Linked DNA regions of Dongshaea marina. The protein of the gene in region 1 interacts with the protein of each later gene in a pairwise test. Links are inferred from orthologs where the notes say so. Each region holds a gene or a part of one and is shown in the gene's direction. Other genes may lie near its edges. The genes, in order: htpG and DB847_RS10175.

Region 1 (3,258 bases):
CCCTCTGATGGAGGAATCTCTGGAGGGGGTGGAGCGGATGCAGGAGATCGTCGAGGGCTTGTATAACTTTGCCCGCGCCGATAAGGGCGAGGTTGAGTTGTTGGACATCAACCAATTGCTGGAGTCTACCTTGAAAATCGTCTGGAGTGAGCTTAAGGATCACTGTGAGATCACTCGGGAGTTTACTGAGCTGCCAAAAGTTCAGGGTAATACAGGCAAGCTCAAACAGGTATTTTTGAATTTTCTGATGAACGCCTCCCAGGCGATTGAGTCTGAGGGGGTGATCGCGATTCGTACCTATTGCGATGGTGATGATGCGGTCATTGAAGTTGAAGATAATGGTCATGGCATGTCTGTCGAGCAGCAGCACCAGCTATTTACTCCCTTCTATACGACCAAGCCCGTTGGGAAAGGGATGGGACTTGGCTTGTCGGTGAGCCTTGGGATCATCGAAGAGCATGACGGGAGTATAGAGGTGAAGAGCGAGCCCGAGCAGGGGAGCCTGTTTAAGGTGCGTTTACCTCTCACTCCTGAGTGTGCTGCAGATTAATAACAGCTGCGGTAAAAAACTGTCTTCGGGGCACATCTGTGTTGAGTGCTGGTCACCATGATGATCTAGCCTGCTCAGAATGGGCGCCCTTTGCCCATTATTTTTCACAAATTTCTCGCTGCCCCTTGAATTCTTAAGGGGCGATCCTCATCTATCAGTTAACGTTTATCACAGTAACATTTGTCAAGGTAATAAAGTATGACAGAAACGGTTCAGACACAGACCCACGGTTTTCAGACTGAAGTCAAAGAGCTGCTTAACCTGGTCGCTCACAGCCTGTACTCAAACAAAGAGATCTTCCTGCGAGAGCTGGTATCCAATGCAGCCGATGCTGCCGACAAGCTCCGTTTCAAGGCGCTTTCTAATGATGCTCTCTACGAAGATAACGGTGAGCTGCGTGTGCGCCTGCTGATCGACAAGGACAATCGTACCCTGACTATCTCGGATAACGGCATAGGTATGACTCAGGCCGAAGCGATCGAGCATCTGGGGACTATCGCTAAATCTGGCACCAAGGAGTTCTTTAGCCAGCTCTCCGGTGATGAGTCTAAAGACTCTCAGCTGATTGGTCAGTTCGGTGTGGGCTTCTATTCTGCTTTCATCGTGGCGGACAAGGTGACAGTACGTTCCCGTAAGGCGGGCGAAGCGGCAACTCAGGGCGTTGAGTGGGTCTCCGATGGCCTTGGAAGCTTCACCGTTGCCGATATCGAGAAAGCCGATCGGGGTACCGATGTGATCCTGCACCTCAAAGAGGGTGAGGATGAGTTCTTAGATGACTGGCGTCTGCGCTCGATCATTGGTAAATACTCAGATCACATCAATGTTTCGGTAGAGATGTACAAAGAGGCGACCGAAGAGCAGGAAGGCCCGGATGGTAACAAGATCCCGGCTGAGCCTGCGGCCTGGGAGCAGGTCAACAAGGCGACCGCCCTGTGGACTCGCTCACAAAACGAGCTCGGCGATGAAGATTACAAAGAGTTTTATAAGCATGTGGCCCATGACTTCAGCGATCCGCTGATCTGGGGTCATAATAAGGTTGAGGGGAACCAGGAATACACCAGCCTGCTGTATATCCCATCTCAGGCACCCTTTGATATGTGGACCCGTGAGCAGAAGCATGGCCTTAAGCTCTATGTTCAGCGGGTGTTCGTGATGGATGATGCTGACCAATTTATGCCATCATACCTTCGTTTCGTGAAGGGGGTTCTGGATTCCAACGATCTGCCGCTGAACGTATCCCGTGAGATCCTGCAGGACAACAAGATCACCGCATCTTTGCGTAAGGCTTGTACCAAGCGGGTTCTGACCATGCTGTCGAAGCTGGCTAAGGATGACGCCGAAAAGTATCAGAGCTTCTGGGGTCAGTTTGGTCGCGTGCTCAAAGAGGGACCGGCGGAAGATTTCGCCAATCGCGAGAAGATCGCCTCTTTGCTGCGCTTTGCCAGCACCCACAATGACTCGGATCTGCAGAATGTCTCCCTGGATGAGTACATCGAGCGGATGCCTGAGGGTCAGGAGAAGATCTACTTCATCACCGCCGATAGCTATGCTGCTGCATCTCACAGCCCACACCTTGAGATCTTCCGCAAGAAGGGCATCGAGGTTCTGCTGCTGTCCGATCGCGTCGATGAGTGGCTGATGAGTCATCTGACCGACTATAAAGAGAAGCAGTTTGTTTCTGTGACCCGTGGTGAGCTGGATCTGGGTAACCTGGATGATAAAGAGGACCAGGAGCAGCAAAAAGAGCTGGAAGACTCCTTCTCAAGCTTCATCGAGCGCACCAAGGAGACCCTGGGTGACAAGGTGAAGGATGTGCGGATCACCCACCGTCTGACCGACAGCCCCTGCTGTGTGGTGACCGGTGATCACGATATGTCGACTCAGATGATGAAGCTGATGCAGGCGGCCGGGCAGACCCTGCCACAGCAGAAGTATATTCTGGAGGTGAACCCTGAGCACCCGCTGATCAAGCGCGTGGCAGACACCCAGGATGACGCCGAGTTCGCCGAGTGGCTGGATGTGTTGCTGGGTCAGGCTCAGCTCTCTGAGCAGGGCGGTCTGGAAGATCCATCCGTGTTTGTGGCTCAACTCAATAAGCTGCTGCTGAAGTAATTCATACCTCAGAAATCGTGAAAAGCCAGCAGGTCATCAGCTGGCTTTTTTGTTGTCACTCCTAAACTTTCGTCGCTGACCGTTATACCACTTTAAGTGGATGATGATATACAGCCAGGTGTTTGCTGAATGGGGAATTTAAGGGTGAAGCAGCAGCCCTGGCCTGGCTTACTTTTGACACTGATGTTGCCCCCATGATCGCGAATGATGCCATGGCTTATCGATAATCCAAGCCCGGTGCCTTCACCAACGCCCCTGGTGGTGAAAAATGGGGTAAAGATCTCTTCTATATGCTGCTCGCTGATCCCTGTGCCATTATCCTCAATCTCAATGATATTCTCTGAATTCCCGTAGTAGCTGTGAATCCTGATCTTGCCATGGGTATCGATGGCTTCTGCTGCATTTTCCAGCAGGTTATACAGGGCTTGTTTGAGCTGAGGCTCGTTCCCCTGGATTGGGGGTAAGGGGCTAAGCTCAGTGAGGATGGTTGCACAAGAGCCAAGCCGGCTTCGCAGAGTATCAATACTGATATGGATAATAGAGTTGAGATCAACCGGGCACATATCAACCGGGCCATGGCTGGCAAAACTTTTTAG
Region 2 (3,259 bases), 580 kb from region 1 along the record:
CAGCCGGTGGCCAACCACTGGCAGGCTCTGGCGAAAGCCTCGTTCCGTGAGGAGCTCGATTGGCAGCAGCGCTCATTGACATCGGCGGTTCTGGGAAGCGAAGCCTGTAAGGATAAGGAGGTTTGTTTCAGTCTGCTCGAGAGTTGGATCGAGCTCAATGATCCCCTGTTGCAGCGCTGGAATCACATGCTCTCGGACTTTAAAGTAACCAGTACCCATGAGTATGCGAAATTCTCTGTTGCATTAAGAGAGTTGAATCTTCTCAATTTAAACTGTAGAAATATAGCGTGATCGTTATCTGGCCCCGGTGAACTACCGGGGCTTTTTTAGGAGCCCCTAATGCTATATAACCTTGTTCGGTCTGTATTGTTTAAATTTGATCCTGAAAAAGCTCATGATTTGAGCATGCGTCAACTTTCCCGCCACCATCACTTCCCCTTCGATTACTTCTACCGCCAAAACATCCCGGATAATCCCGTTGAGGTGATGGGGCTGACCTTCCCAAATCCGGTCGGACTGGCTGCCGGTCTGGATAAAGATGGTGAGTGCATCGAGGCGCTGGATGCCATGGGCTTTGGTTTTATCGAGGTGGGGACAGTGACCCCCCGCCCTCAGTCCGGTAACCCCAAACCCCGCCTGTTTCGGGTGATCCCGGCTCAGGGGATCATCAACCGAATGGGTTTTAACAATAAGGGGGTGGATAACCTGGTAGAGAATATCAAGGCGGCACGTTATCGTGCGGTTCTTGGGGTCAATATCGGAAAGAACAAAGACACTCCCATTGAGAAGGGGCTGGAGGATTACCTGATCTGCATGGATAAGGTGTATCAATATGCAGGTTACATTGCGATCAACATCTCTTCACCCAACACACCGGATTTAAGAAGCCTTCAATATGGCGAAGCTCTTGATGAACTGCTCGGTGGACTGAAGAAAAAGCAGCAGGAGCTGGCCGAGCAGCATGGTAAATATGTGCCGCTTGCGCTGAAGATTGCTCCGGATCTCAGTTTTGAAGAGGTGGACCAGGTTGCCCAGGCTTTATTAAAGCATGGAATTGATGGAGTGATTGCCACCAACACAACCCTGGATCGCTCATTGATATTTGACATGCCTCATGCCGGAGAGGATGGAGGATTAAGTGGCAGACCCCTACAAAACAGGAGCACGCTTATAATTAATCACCTTAAAAACAAGTTAGAAGACAAGCTTCCTATTATTGGCGTAGGTGGAATTGATAGTGCAATGGCGGCCCGTGAAAAACAGCAAGCGGGAGCACAGCTGGTGCAAATTTATACCGGCTTTATTTATAAGGGGCCTGAGCTAATAAAAGAGATCGCCAACGCACTTTAGTCATTTTACAGAATGTAAAATTAGAAAAAATGCTAATGGGTGAATAGACTGAAAGGGAGCTCATAAAAGAGATGGATAGAGATTATGTTACTACAACCAAGTGAAAATTGGTGTTGGAACTATGACAGGCAGCAGGAAAGACTGCAGCTTGAGCTATCCGAAGATATGATTTTTGTGAGCTCCTATTCGGCCAAGGAGCTGATCCCGGCTGCCCTGGAAAACCAACGTTTTTCCGTCGAAGATACCAAAAGTTACTACCAGTTAACCGAGGCCTTGCTTCCCCTGGATTGGCCCGTCCCTCTCAAGGTTCAGCTAATGCTTAATAGCATTGCGGTACAGCGTTTTTATAAACCTAAAATGCCACAGAGCTGGTTTTTTACCACATCGAAGCATAAGTTTAAGCCCTCATTTGGGCAGATTGTCAGACTCTGTTCTCCTGTCGACAGTGGTTTTTTCCTGGTGATTGAGGCGGGGGATTGTGCAAGTTTTTGTTTATTAATTGATGAGCGGATGACTCTCAACCCAACGAAACAACTGAATCAATTTTCAGTGATTAAGGTGATGAATGACAGGCTTTGGCAAACTGAGTTTTCTCAGGATGAAGATGAGCACTCACTGTCATTGGGGATCAGTTAAATCAGGGGCTGTGCCTTTTTTAATGATATTTCATTTTATTCTTCGAAGCCTTTTCACTGCAAAAATGTGAGCCAGCTCTCTGTCCGATCCCTGTCTGGTATCTCAATTTTATTCGAATTGGGTTTTTTTGAGCAAAGCGAGCTACGCTTGGGTTAACATATTCAAGCGAATCTGCCGATGGAACAGCAGCGAATTATAGGACCATTTCAACTCATTCTGATTATTGTGATCCTGACGGTCGCCACTCTTTTATTGTCTCCCCATATTCAAAATAGTAAGACCATGACTCACCGAGAGCTGTTATTTGAGCTTCAGGATGAGCTGCATTATCAGGTCAATCGAATTAAACAGCTGAGTATCGCCGAAGGAAAGTCTCAGGATGTGTATGCGCTGCTTGAGTTTCAGGGGCGTCTGATTGAGATCCATTATGGTTTACCCGGTTACGATTCACTGCTCAAGCTAGCTAAGGGCTATGGCCAGGGCTACTGGCAGGTGAACCGGGAGCGGCGCCAGGTGATCTTCTCGCCTAAACACCCGGTGATGGCCATGACCGATCATTGTCATCTTATCTATCAGCTCACACCGGATCGCAAACAGTATCAGATCCTGCTGGATGTCAAGGGTTGCTGAGAAGCCCTCGACTCTCCCTGCCTCTCATGGTTGTAAACTCTCATTTTGATAATTTTTTCTCATAGTGAGAAAAATGATAGTCCTGTCCATCGATAAATAAACTGCGCCGGGTCTGTTCAGGCTCATCCAACAGCTAATCCGGCTAGTCGGATCACAGTTCGCCTGGAAATTTCACTCCGGGAGCTATTGTGGCGCGTTTTCTGCGCTGTATCTTCCCGCAATCGCTGATCGAGCCATGACTGCTCCTGGGTCTCAGGAGTGATCAGCGGTTGCATTTACAGTGAAAGGTTTTCTATCGTCCCTCAGCCGCGAAAGGAATCACAATGAGTCATTTCAATCAGCTTGGAGCAAGGCACCCCAGAACAGATGGTCAGTTAAAGGTGACAGGGAAAGCCGTCTATGGGGCGGATATTTGCTTACCGGGGATGCTCTATGGGGCATGTCGTTATACCGATATTCCGGCGGGTCGGATCAAAAGGATCGATATCTCCCAGGCACAGGCGATTGAGGGGGTGGAGCGGGTGGTCCTGTTTGATGATATTCCCGGTAACCCATGCGTCGGATTCCCGATTAGCGATTATTACCCCCTGGTGAAGGATGAAGTTTTTTTCAGTGGTGATGTGGTCGCGCTGGTGGCCGCAGC

The links.
Region 2: the proteins of htpG (region 1) and DB847_RS10175 interact in binary tests that used the Escherichia coli proteins (3 or more experiments, as listed by UniProt). The link is inferred for Dongshaea marina from one-to-one orthologs.

The regions. Positions count from the first base shown.
Region 1 is NZ_CP028897.1:1,546,029-1,549,286, forward strand. What follows is about bases 274-3,205. They hold htpG (molecular chaperone HtpG), read left to right. Parts: upstream 274-748; coding sequence 749-2,662; downstream 2,663-3,205. Other genes in these bases: DB847_RS07575 (sensor histidine kinase), read left to right, coding at 274-550; DB847_RS07585 (hybrid sensor histidine kinase/response regulator), read right to left, coding at 2,755-3,205. Outside these bases: more of DB847_RS07575, read left to right, coding at 1-273; more of DB847_RS07585, read right to left, coding at 3,206-3,258. UniProt on the Escherichia coli protein: Molecular chaperone. Has ATPase activity.
Region 2 is NZ_CP028897.1:2,129,951-2,133,209, forward strand. What follows is about bases 278-3,210. They hold DB847_RS10175 (cell division protein ZapC), read left to right. Parts: upstream 278-1,434; coding sequence 1,435-1,986; downstream 1,987-3,210. Other genes in these bases: pyrD (quinone-dependent dihydroorotate dehydrogenase), read left to right, coding at 340-1,350; DB847_RS10180 (hypothetical protein), read left to right, coding at 2,164-2,616. UniProt on the Escherichia coli protein: Contributes to the efficiency of the cell division process by stabilizing the polymeric form of the cell division protein FtsZ. Acts by promoting interactions between FtsZ protofilaments and suppressing the GTPase activity of FtsZ.